Regions from separate parts of the Nocardioides sp. 616 genome, predicted to be linked through region 2. Evidence: riboswitches for the same ligand, from Rfam matches in the RefSeq annotation. Region 2 holds a riboswitch; the other holds the start of a gene.
What was found. A riboswitch is a leader RNA that binds a small molecule or an ion and turns the genes downstream of it on or off. The one in region 2 is predicted to bind thiamine pyrophosphate.
Positions count from the first base shown of each region.

Region 1: linked by a shared signal. The riboswitch ahead of thiE (thiamine phosphate synthase) and the one ahead of C5H89_RS03765 (thiamine ABC transporter substrate-binding protein) in region 2 are both predicted to bind thiamine pyrophosphate.

Region 1 is NZ_POAG01000022.1:224,984-231,025, reverse strand. Features, by position in the region: gene C5H89_RS15985 (thiamine phosphate synthase) at 1-119, opposite strand, end outside; gene C5H89_RS15980 (thiazole synthase) at 116-880, opposite strand; gene thiS (sulfur carrier protein ThiS) at 877-1,065, opposite strand; gene C5H89_RS15970 (FAD-dependent oxidoreductase) at 1,062-2,129, opposite strand; gene thiE (thiamine phosphate synthase) at 2,140-2,742, opposite strand; TPP riboswitch at 2,741-2,850, opposite strand; gene C5H89_RS15960 (ABC transporter ATP-binding protein) at 2,890-3,945, opposite strand; gene C5H89_RS15955 (ABC transporter permease subunit) at 3,942-4,730, opposite strand; gene C5H89_RS15950 (ABC transporter permease subunit) at 4,727-5,605, opposite strand; gene C5H89_RS15945 (ABC transporter substrate-binding protein) at 5,608-6,042, opposite strand, start outside.
Region 2 is NZ_POAG01000010.1:364,923-370,964, forward strand. Features, by position in the region: gene C5H89_RS03760 (iron ABC transporter permease) at 1-1,273, opposite strand, end outside; gene C5H89_RS03765 (thiamine ABC transporter substrate-binding protein) at 1,294-2,394, opposite strand; TPP riboswitch at 2,386-2,505, opposite strand; gene C5H89_RS03770 (sulfotransferase) at 2,513-3,445, opposite strand; gene C5H89_RS03775 (MBL fold metallo-hydrolase) at 3,447-4,541, opposite strand; gene C5H89_RS03780 (hypothetical protein) at 4,626-5,303, shown strand; gene C5H89_RS03785 (hypothetical protein) at 5,392-6,042, shown strand, end outside.

The DNA of each region.
Region 1 (6,042 bases), on a different contig from region 2:
GTGCCGACCAGGTCTCGTCCCGGTGGCAGCTGGCTGCGGTCGGTGACCAGGACCAGTCTGGGCAGCGCTGTGGGACCCGCGGGACCGGGCCCCGGGGCGCGACGGGTGCGCGGGCTCATCCGACCCGCCCCTCGCGCGGGCTCGAGGCCCGGGCCGTGGCGCGGCGCGGGATGCGCCCGGCCTCCCGGGCGGCGTACCCCGCCTCCACCGCCAGGCGCAGCGCCCGCGCCATCACCGGCGGGGCGTCGGCCCGGGTCACCGCAGAGGCCGCGAGGACTCCGGCGCAGCCGAGCTCCATTGCCAGGGCCGCGTCGCTGGCGGTGCCGATGCCGGCGTCCAGCACGACCGGCACCTGGACCGCGGCCACCACCGACTCCACCGCGAACGGGTCCAGCACTCCCAGGCCCGACCCGATGGGCGACCCGAGGGGCATCACCGCGACGCAGCCGAGGTCGGCGAGCCGTCGGGCGAGCACGGGGTCGGCGCCCAGGTAGGGCAGCACCGCGAACCCGTCGGACACCAGCTGCTCCGCGGCCTCCAACAGCTCCACGGCGTCGGGCAGCAGGGACTCCTCGTCGCCGATCACCTCGAGCTTGACCCAGTCGGTCCCCAGGGCCTCCCGCGCCAGCCGAGCCGTCAGCACCGCCTCCCGGGCCGAGCGGCAACCAGCCGTGTTGGGCAGCACCCGGACCCCGTGCCGACCCAGGAGGCCCAGCAGTCCGTTCTGCGCACCGCCCCCGGCGCGCCGCATGCTCACCGTGACCAGGCCGGGACGAGCGGCCTCCAGCACGGGCTCGAGCAGCGAGAGCCGGGGCAGTCCCCCGGTGCCGAGCAGCAGTCGGGAGGTCAGCTCCACCCCGGCGACACGCAGGCCGGTCATCCGCCCTGCACCGCCGTCACGACCTCGACCACGTCACCGGGGACCAGCTCTCGACAGCCGACTGCCGCTCGAGGCACCACCTCGCCGTTGACGGCCACGGCGACTCCGGGACGAAGGCCGCCCAGCAGCTCGGCCACGGTGCCCGGCGGCACCTCGGCGGGCGAGCCGTTCAGCACGATCCTCATTGCGGCACGCTCCTGCTCTGCGCCGTCTGGGACGGCCCGGTCGGCGGGTGGACGGTGTCGAATCGACGTGGGTCCCAGGACGGCTCGCTCGCGCCGCCGTCCAGGTGGTCCGCGATCAGCACCGCGGTGAGCGGGGCCAGCAGCACCCCGTGCCGGTGGTGCCCCGCGGCCAGCAGCACCTCCGGCAGGTGGGTGGCACCCACCAGCGGACGGTGGTCGACGGAGGCCGGGCGGTCCCGGGCGACCGCCTCGCCGAAGGTGGCGCGGTCCAGTCCGGGCAGCAGGGTCCGCGCCGCCACCAGCAGGGTCGCCAGGCCCTCCAGCGTCACCACGGGCGGTGCGGCGTGCTCGCTCTGGGTGGCACCGATGACCACCTCGCCGTCCGGGCGGGGCACGACGTAGACCGGGGTGCCCCGCACCCAGCCGCGCAGGGTGCGGCGGGGCGGGTCGGGGCAGTGCGCCCGCACCACCTCCCCGCGCACCCCGCGCACCAGGTGGGCGAACGGCGGGGGCAGGGTGGTCCCGGTCGCCACGACAGTGACGTCGGCCGGCCCGGTGGCGGCCGGGACCACCCGGCACCGGCGTCGCAGCGCCCGCACCACGGCCCGGGGGTCCACGCTGTGGTCGCGCGGCAGCAGGGCGGCTCCCGCACAGCCTCGGGCCAGGGCAGGCTCCAGGACCCGGGCGTCGCGACTGGCGAGCCGCTCCACGGGCTCGCCGTGGTCGGTGAGGAGCGACAGCAGCCGACCCAGGTCCTCGGCGTCCCCGGCGTCGTGGGCCACCAGCATGGTGCCGACCTGCCGCAGCGGCACTCCCAGGTCCCGGGCCAGCTCCGGCCACAGGTCGGCACTGCGCCGACCGGTCCGGAGCAGGTCGGCCTCACCGTGCCAGGCCTCGCCGGCCGGGCTCAGCATCCCGGCCGCGGCCCAGGAGGCGCCGCTGCCGGGCGCGGGGTCGACCACCTCGACGCGGTGCCCGCGACGCCCCAGCTCCAGGGCACAGGTGAGCCCGATGATCCCCGCGCCCAGCACCCGGACCCGGAGCGTGCTGTCCTCGACGGTCATGTCGTGCTCCTCAGGCCGACGCCGTCACGAGCTCCTTGGCCGCGGCCACCGGATCTCGCGCGCCCCAGATCCCGGCGATGACCGCCACACCGTGCGCCCCGGCGGCACGCGCCTGGACCGCGCGTGCCGCGGTGACCCCACCGATGGCGAAGAGAGGCAGCACCCCCTGGGCGGACTCGATCGCCCCCGGTCCCAGGGGCGTGGGCAGTCCCGACTTGCTGCGCGTGCCCCACACCGGCCCGAACCCGGCGTACGTCGCCCCGTCGGCGCGCGCCTGCGCCACCGCCTGTCGATCCCGGCACGTCGCCCCCACCAGCAGGTCGGGCGCCAGCCGCCGCGCCACCGCGACTGGGAGGTCGTCGGCTCCCAGGTGCACCCCGTCCGCCCCGGTCGCCAGGGCGATGTCGACCCGGTCGTTGACCACCACCGCGGCGCCGTGGGAGCGGACGGCCGCGATGACCAGGGTGACCAGCGCCAGCAGCTCGCGGTCGCCGGCCCCCTTGGCCCGGACCTGGAAGCCGTCGACCCCGGCCCCCGCGAGGGCGGTGAGCAGGGTCAGGTCGTCGGTGGCCGAGACGAGGCAGAACAGACGGGGCAGGAGGGTGGGGTACACGTGAGCTCCTCGACGCTTCCTTCGCCGGCATGACCCGGATCAGGTTCGACGGTCGGAGCGGAACAGCTCCCTCTCAGCCCGCTGCCGCAGGCTCCCGTGGTGGACACCTCCGACGCTAGCAGCGCCGGGCGACCACGTCGAGACGGCTCAGCGACCCACGACGAGCACCGGCGCCGGGGAGACGGTCAGCGCCACCCGGTCACCGGGGCGCAGCTGCGTCGCGGCCGAGCTGGCCAGCTGCACGATGACGTCGGTGCCGTCCTCCAGCGCACAGTGCACCCGCGAGACCGGACCCAGGAAGCCGACGGAGGTGACCGTGGTGGTGGCTCCGGCATCCGCGACGAGCACGATCGACTCGGGGCGGACCAGCGCCAGCCCCTCGCCGGTGGCGGATCCGGGCAGCACGGGGACCCGCTGGCCGAGCACGACGGCCTCGGTGCCCTCCACGCGCGCCGGCAGCCGGTTGGAGAGTCCCACGAAGGCACCCACGAACGGGGTGGCCGGCGCGGAGTAGAGCTCGGTCGGAGGTGCCAGCTGCTCCAGCCGTCCCGCGTTCATCACTCCCACCCGGTCTGCGACGGCGAGCGCCTCCTCCTGGTCGTGGGTGACGAACAACGTGGTGGTCCCGACCTCGAGCTGCACCCGCCTGATCTCGTCACGCAGCTGCACCCGCACCTTGGCGTCCAGCGCGGACAGCGGCTCGTCGAGCAGCAGCACGGACGGCTCGAAGGCCAGCGCGCGAGCCAGTGCCACCCGCTGCTGCTGACCTCCGGAGAGCTCGTGGGCGTAGCGGTCGGCCTGGGTGTGGAGCCCGACGAGGTCGAGCATCGCACCGGCACGCTCGCGTCGCGCCGCGCGGCCGGTGCCCCGCAGCCGGAGCCCGAAGGCCACGTTGTCGATCACGGTCATGTGCGGGAAGAGGCTGTAGGCCTGGAAGACCATCCCCATGTCCCGCTTGTTGGCCGGCACCCTGGTGACGTCCCGTCCGCCCACGCTCACGGTCCCCGAGGTGGCCCGGTCCAGGCCGGCCAGGATGCGCAGGGCGGTGGTCTTGCCGCAGCCCGAGGGACCCAGCAGCACGATCATCTCGCCGGGGTCGATCTCCAGGTCGAAGCCGTCCAGGGCGCGCACCGAGCCGTAGACGCGGGTCAGGTCCTTGAGCTGGACAGCGAGACCGCGTCCAGTCTTCGGTGGGGCGGTCATCGTCCGGCTCCTTGCTGGTGGCGGTTCCGGCTGAGGAAGGTGAACCCCAGCAGCAGGAACGTGGTCAGGGCCATGGTCGCGAGGGCGCCTGCCATCGCGGCCGGGCCGTTGCTCTTGTAGATGGAGGCCATCGCGACCGGCATGGTGTCGAAGTGCAGCAGCGAGGCGAAGGTGAACTCTCCCAGCACCAGGGCCACCGAGATGAAGGCGGCGCCGAGGACCCCACCGGTGATGTTGGGCAGGATCACCCGCAGGATCACGGTGGCCCAGCCCGCGCCCAGGGAGCGCGCGGCCTCGGCCAGGGTGGTGACGTCGATGGCGGACAGCGCTGCGTCGATCGACCGGTAGGCGTACGGCAGCACCAGCACCACGTAGGCGAAGGTCAGGGTCAGCGCGGAGTCACCGAGCAGCAGGGTGACCCAGGAGAAGACGTTGCTGAACCCGACCACGATGACCAGGGCCGGGATGGTCAGCGGCAGCAGGCACAGGAACTCGATGAGCCGGCGCGCCTGGGGCACCCGCAACCGGGTCCAGACCATCGTGGGCACGAGCAGCACCACCATCAGCACCACCGTGAACAACGCCAGCAGCAGCGAGGTGACGATCGCGGAGCGGAAGTCCTCGTCGGTGACCATGAAGCCCCAGTTGTCCCAGGTGCGACCCGGGGCGCTGCCCCGCACCTGGGTGGAGAAGTCGAACATCGCCAGCATCGGCACGAAGAAGTACGCCGCGAAGGCGATCAGGGCCAGGGCACGCAGCACCCGGAATCCACCGGTGACCCTCACGGCATCCACCTCGACGTCCGACGCAGCAGCAGGTTGTAGGCGAGCATGACCACCGAGACCACCACGATCATCTCCAGGGCCAGCGCGAAGCCGACGTTCGCCTGACCCAGCAGCACCTCGCTGGTGACGGCCTGGCGGATCAGCAGCGGCACGATCGGCTGGCCCTGGCTGACCAGCACCGCCGCGGTCGCGTAGGCGGCGAAGGCGTTGGCGAAGAGCAGCAGCGCGGAGCCGAGGAACGCGGGGAACAGCAGGGGGACCCCGACGTGGCGCCAGTACTGCGCTCGGGTGGCCCCGAGGTTGACCGCGGCCTCCCGCCACTCCTGCCGCAGCCCGTCGAGGGCGGGCGCGAAGACGATGACCATCAACGGGACCTGGAAGTAGGTGTAGACGACGACGAGGCCGGGGAGCCCGAAGAGCCACCCGCTGCCGTAGAGGTCGGCACTGAACCAGTCGCTCATCGCGTTCGTCACGATCCCGACCGGGCCGATGGTCGCGATCCAGGCGAAGGCCAGGGTGATGCCGCCGAACTGGGCGAGCACGCCGCTGACCGAGAGCGTGGCGCGACGGATGAGGCTGCTCGGCCCCATGGAGACCACGAGGAAGGCGAGCACCGCCCCGAGCACCGCACCGAGCACCGCGGTGGCGCCCGAGAGGATCAACGACCCGCGCAGCGCCGTGAGGGCGGCGTCGCTGGTCAGCGCGTCCAGGTTGCCCAGGGTGAATGCCCCGGACTCGTCCTGGAAGGCGCCGACGACCACCGTGAGCGTGGGTACCACCAGGAAGACGAGCAGGAACCCCAGGAAGGGCAGCAGCGGGAGGAAGGGGCCGACGGCTGGCCGACGGCCCCGCCCTCCCTCTGCTCGATCGGACATCGTCAGCGGATCGCCTTCGACCAGTTCTTGGCCAGGTAGGCGCCCGCGGTCTCGGTCTGCTCGTTGCTCGGGATCACCGGGTCACCGGTGACCTCCGGCAGGGCGTCCCAGAGCTTGGCGTCGATGGTGCCGGCCTCGGCCATGGCCTCGCCGCGCACCGGTCGGGCGCCGCCCTTGAGCCAGAGGTTCTGGCCCTCGTCGCTGTACAGGAACTCCTGCCACAGCCGAGCCGCAGCCGGGTGCGGGGCGTCGGCGTTGATCGCCTGGTAGTAGTACCCGGCGACCACGGCCTCTTCAGGCACGACGGTCTTCCAGGTGTCGACGTTGGCAGCAGCCGCGGCACCGAGGTAGTCCCAGTCGATGACGACCGGCGTGGTGCCCTGCTCGATGGTGGTGGAGTCGGGGTCCACGGTGAGGAAGTTGCCGGCCTTCTTGAG
Region 2 (6,042 bases):
GCAGCGCCACCAGCGCCTGGGCGATCGGCACCAGCAGCGCCGAGTCCCGCAGGTCCACCGGCGGCCGGTCCAGGGCGATCAGGAAGCCGAACCCGAGGGTGACCGCGGAGACTCCCAGGGGGAGCATGAACAGGCCGTCGAGCCAGGACCGCAGCCGGCGCTCGGCCCGGGTGTGGGAGCGACGCGTGACCATCACGGCCAGGACGAGCCCGAGGACCAGCGCCATCGTGGTCGCGTCGGCGGCGGTGCGCAGCGAGGTGGCCAGCGCCTGGGTCACCGGGACCAGCAGCGCCCGGTCCTCACCGGTCCCCGAGAGGGCCCGGTAGTTGCCCAAGCCCCACTCGCCCCCGACCCGCAGCGAGCCCACCACGAGGGTGACCAGCGGCGTCGCCACGAACACCACCAGCACCCCGGTCATCGCCAGCGCCGGGAGGTCGTGCCGGCTCGGGCGTCTCGGCGCCACGGCGCGACGCGACACGGTCGTGGCGCCGTTGCGGGTGCGGCCGGTGAGCACCAGCAGCCCGGTGATCAGCACCAGCTGCAGCACCGAGAGCGCGGCGGCCGCCTGCAGGTCGAACAGGGTGGTGGTGAGCAGGTAGATCTCGGTCTCCACCGTGGCGTAGCGCACCCCGCCGAGCACCAGCACGATCCCGAAGGCGGTGGCGCAGAACAGGAACACCACCGAGGCGGCGGAGACGATCGCGGGCCGCAGGGCCGGGAGGGTGACGGTGCGCAGCACCTGCCACGGCGAGGCCCCCAGCGCCGCCGCCGCCTCGCCCGGCCGCGGGTCCAGCCCCTCCCAGGCCGCCCCCACGGAGCGGATCACCACGGCTGCGTTGAAGAACGCCAGGCCCGCGACGATCGCGACCGGGGTACCGTCCAGGCCCAGGAAGCCCAGGGGCCCGGACTCACCGAGCAGCTGCCGGAAGGCGACCCCCACGACGACCGTGGGCAGCACGAACGGCACCAGCAGCACCGCTCGCAGCACGGCGCGTCCGGGCAGCGCGAGCCGGCTCAGCGCGTACGCCGCCGGCAGTCCCAGGAGCAGCGAGAGCGCGGTACCGGCCAGCGCGGAGCCCAGGGTGAAGGCCAGCACCCGCGCCACCCGGGGTCGGGCCAGCACCTGGAGCACGCCCGGGACGTCGAGCTGCCCGTCGACGACGAAGCCGCGGCTCACCATCGCGGCGACGGGCAGCACGAAGAAGACGCCGAGGACCAGCAGCGGCCCCGTTGCCAGGGCGCCCAGGACCAGCAGCCGCCGGGGCGGCCGCACCCCGCTCGCCCACTGAGGAGTCACTCGGTGGTGAGGTCGGTCCACCGCTGGAGCCACGTGTCCCGGTTGGCCGCAATGTCGGCGGGGTCGACCGTGTAGGGGTCCTCGGGGCGGGCGGCGTAGCGGGCCCAGTCCTCGGGCAGGTCCACGCCCGTGACCACCGGGAAGACGTACATGCTCTCCGGCAGCGCCGCCTGGGTCTCCGGCTCCTGCAGGAACGCGACCAGGTCCCTCGCGCCCTCGGGGTTGGCCGCACCCTTGAGCACCCCGGCGTACTCCACCTGCTGGAAGCAGGTCTCCAGCAGCGCGCTGGTCGTGGACTTCTCCGACCCCTCGGGCACGGTGAACGCGGGTGAGGAGTCGTAGGAGACCACGATGGGCCGCTCCCCGCCCTCGCCCCCCTGGGTGAAGTCGGTGTAGTAGGCGTCCGACCAGCCGTCGACGACCTTGAGGCCGTTGTCCAGCAGCTCCGACCAGTACGCCGGCCACTTCTCGCCATAGGCGGCGACCGTGGTCAGCAGGAAGGCCATGCCCGGCGAGGAGGTCGACGCGGCCGGGGTCACCATCAGGTCCCGGTACGCCGGCTTCGTCAGGTCCGCCAGCGTCCGCGGCGGGACCACGTCCTGCTTGGCGAACCAGGTGTCGTCGATGTTGACGCAGACGGCCGCCACGTCGACCGGGGTGAGCCGGTCGGAGCCCTCGGGGAGCTCGTAGCGCCCGGCGCCGGGGGCCTGCGGCGGGTCGTAGGGGGCGAAGACCCCTTCGTCCAGGACTCGGGAGGCGAAGGTGTTGTCGACCCCGAACGCCACGTCGCCCGTGGGGTTCTCCTTGGTCAGCGCCAGCTTGGCGCTCAGCGCGCCGGCGTCGCCGGAGGAGCGCACCACGACCTCGTGGCCGTACTGCTCGCGGAACTCCGCGAGCAGCTCCTCGGGCAGCGTGAAGGAGTCGTGGGTGACCAGCACCACCTCGCTCGCCCCGCCCGCCTCGGCGCTCTGGTCCTCACCCCCCAGCAGGCTGCAGGCGCCGAGCAGCGCACCGGTCAGTGCCAGTGCCGTCGCCCGGTGGAACGTCGACCGGTGGGACGTGGTGAGCCTTGAGCCCGTGCAGGCGTGCGTGTTCACGTGATGACTCCCTTCGCCGGTGCTAACCGGAGCAGGTTCTTAGGGTCTGCGGCGGATCCGCACTCTCAGCACCCGAGTCCTCGCGGACGAAGTGCTCCCCTGTCTTGTGCCGGCCAGCCTACAGATAGCCGAACCGCTTCAGCAGCGGCCACGCGATCGCGGTCACCACCGCACGGTCCGAGCGCGACATCTGGGTGCGCCAGGCGTCGTCGGCGCGCAGCTCGGTGATCCCGGTGCGGAACCGCATCGGGTTGCCCGCCACCGAGTGGCTCGGGTGCAGCTCGATGCTGTGGTCGTCCACCATCGGCAGCCCCGGCCGGCCAGGCAGCCCGAGCGCGTCCCAGGCCCCGGCGACCGCCTGGGCCGGGGAGGCCACCAGGTCCTCGTAGCGCAGCCGGGTCACCGGGACGCCGCGCCAGGCCAGCCCCTGGACCGTCAGGTTGCCCGACATCCACAGGGCGGTGCTGCGGGCCGGGGAGAAGCGCGGCATCGGCTCGCCGTCCGCCTCGGGCCGGGCCACCACCTTGGCCCAGGAGTGCGCCACCCCGCGGGCGTCGCGCACGATGTGCAGCACCCGCAGATCCAGGTCCTCCAGGTGGCTCAGGGTCACCGCGGTGGGGATCTCCTTGCTGGAGTCGACCAGGATCCGGGCGCCGCTGACCTGCTGCGCCGCGGCGTAGACGGCGCGGAACCAGCCGGCGTACTCGTCGATGGCGGCGCGGGTGGCGGCGTCCGGGCGACGCCGTACCGTGCGCGGCAGCCGGCGCTGGCGGTCCACCTGCGACTTGAGCTCGGCGATCCGGTCCACCTCGACCTGCTCCCACCCCCCGAAGGCGAGGCGTCCCACCTCGCTCCAGAAGGGGCACTGGTGGAACGGGCGCTCGCACGCGCACAGCTGGTCCTCGCGCACGCCCCGCTCCCACAGGTGCACGACCTCCCCGAGCAGGGTGACGCCGTCGATCTCGGCGAGCAGCCGCTCCGCCAGGGTGGACCCGCTGCGTCCCCAGCCGGCGATGTAGAGGACCAGCGGGTCGCCGGGCTGGCCGCCCATCTCAGGCCCCGTCGTCCAGGCCGCCGACGCGCCGGTAGACGTCCACGCCGTCCACGTCGGCGACGGTGACGTCGCCGCGGGCCACCAGCAGCACCAGGTGGGCCCGGGTCTCCATCGTGGCCAGGGCGGTGTTGAACACGTCCAGGCTCTCCAGCCGACGCTCGTGCCGGGTCCACCCCAGTCCGCCCGCCACCTCGTACGCCGTCCGCTCACCGGAGCCCACCAGCTCCAGGCATTGCGCGAGCCGGTGCTCGTGGTGGGCCAGCAGCTCCTCGGCCCGGGCGTGCGAGGAGGGCGCCAGGGGTCCGTGGGCCGGGAGCAGGCGCAGGTCGGGCAGAGCCCGGACCTTGGCGAGCGACGTCATGAAGTCACCCAGGGGCTGCTCGGGGGTCCCGCCCTCGAAGCCGATGGACGGGGTGATGGTGGGCAGCACGTGGTCGCCGGAGAAGAGCAGCCCGGCCGCGGTGTCGGCGAAGACGAAGTGGCCCTGGGTGTGACCGGGGGTGGAGACGGCGTCGATCCGGCGCTCGCCCACGGCCACCGTGTGGTCGCCCTCCAGCCAGGTGTCCGGGTAGCCCCAGACCGAGGGGTCGGGCTCGGCCTCGCCGGCGTGGTTGCCCCAGATCTTCGCCACGTCCGCGGCGCCGGCGCGCAGCAGCATCGCCAGATGGGGGTCCCCGGAGCTGAACCCGTCCTGGATCTCGTCGAGCGACCCCTTGTCGCCGATCCCCAGGCTGACGTGGGCGCCGTGCTCGGTGCGCAGCGCGACCGCCTGGGTGTAGTGGTCGCGGTGCGCGTGGGTGACCAGGAAGGAGCGGATGTCGGCGGGGGTGTGGCCGAGCAGCGCCAGCGACCGCTCGAGCACCGCGCGGGAGGCTTCGATGGCCCAGCCGCCGTCGATCAGGGTGAGCCCGTCGTCGGTCTCCACGGTGTAGACGTTGATGGCGCGCAGCCCGTCCAGCGGCAGTGGCAGTGGGATCCGGTGCACTCCGGGCGCCACCGGCCAGGCGCCCTCCTCGGTCCAGGCGAGGCCCGAGTCCGGCGACACCGCACCTGCGGTGGAGGTGGGCGTGGCGGCGGGGGTGGTCTCATTCATGGGACCGCCACTGTAGGCGGGGCGGGCGCCGGCCTTGCCTACCGACGCGGGGAGAGGGACCATCAAGAGGAAGGAGGGACGTCGATGGAGACCCTCGTTTCAGACCTGGACCGGACCCACCAGGCGCTCGCGCTGCGCCTGGATCGCGCGGAAGCCGCCCGCCCGCACCCCGAGTCCATGCGTCCGCGAGACCAGTACCCCGCGACCGACACCTTCCTGCTCAGTGCCAGCCGGCACCTGGGTGCGGTGAACGAGGTGCTGGTCCCCGCGGCCCGGCACCGCCTCCCCGAAGGCCGGCACCGGGCGTCGGAGTTCGTGGCCCAGTGCCGGGCGCTGGAGGTCGCCCTCAACCAGGTCAAGGCCAAGCTCTACGGCTCGGCGTACGCCGTCCGCCGACCGTGGTCCGACATCTGGGGCGAGGTGCACCGGGCGTTCGACGCCGTGTGGGAGTCCGAGCGGGAGCTGGCCGTCGACCTGGTCGCGAACCAACGCGACGGGGACCCGGACTGGTCCCAGCGGCTGCACGTCGCCGAGCTGCACGCCCCGACGCGCCCCCATCCCTACCTCCCGCACCAGGGACTGCCCGGGAAGGTCACCCACGCGGTGGCGCTGCGCGTGGACAGGTTCTGGGACACCGCCGAGGACCGGATGGTGCCGGAGCCGCTGCACCACCATGAGCGGTCCCTCGACGGCCCGCTCACCCAGTACCTGCTGGCCGACCCGCACCTGCCCGACGACGACGACTCGCCACCCGCGACCTGAGACGCCCCGGAGGCGAGTCTCAGTGCTCGAGTCTCAGTGCTCGAGTCCCTGGTGCGCGCGTGCCCGGGGTGCGGCAGGCTGTCGCGGCATGACGGTGCTCGTGACGGCGACCGGGACGCCCTCGGCCACGGGGCTCCCGGCGCACTGGCGACGCGCGCCCCTGGCGGCCGCCGCCGGCTTCGCGGCCACCGCCCTGACGGCGCTGGTCGTCGCACTCCTGGTGCGTCAGGACTCCATGTCCGCCTCCGAGGTGCTGACCACCACCACGATGCTGGTGGGGTCGGCCTTCGGCGGTGTCCTGGTCGGCGACGTCAGCGGTGACGCCTTCGTGGTCAGCGGCGAGGTGTCCGGCGTCGCGCACGCGAGTCCGGTCACGCTCTCCCTGGTCGGGCTGGCGACCCTCGCCCTGGTCTTCCAGCGGGTCACGCAGCACCACCGCCGGGGACGGGCGGTGGCGCTGGACGCCCTGGCCACCGCCCTGCTCCTGGCGCTCGCCGTGCTGGGCATGAGCGTGGCGTTCCGCTCGGGTTCCGGGCCCTTCCTGGTGGCCACCGACAACCTGGAGCCGCGCGACGTCGGCAACGTGGGCGGCGAGGTGGGCGTCGCGCCGGTGAGCGCGTTCCTCGCCACCTTCGCGCTGACGCTCGCGGTCCTGGCCCTCGCCTCAGTGCGCCCCGCGGACTGGCACGGGGCGCGGATGTCCCGGTGGGAAGAGCGCTGGCGTGCCCCGCTGCGGGGC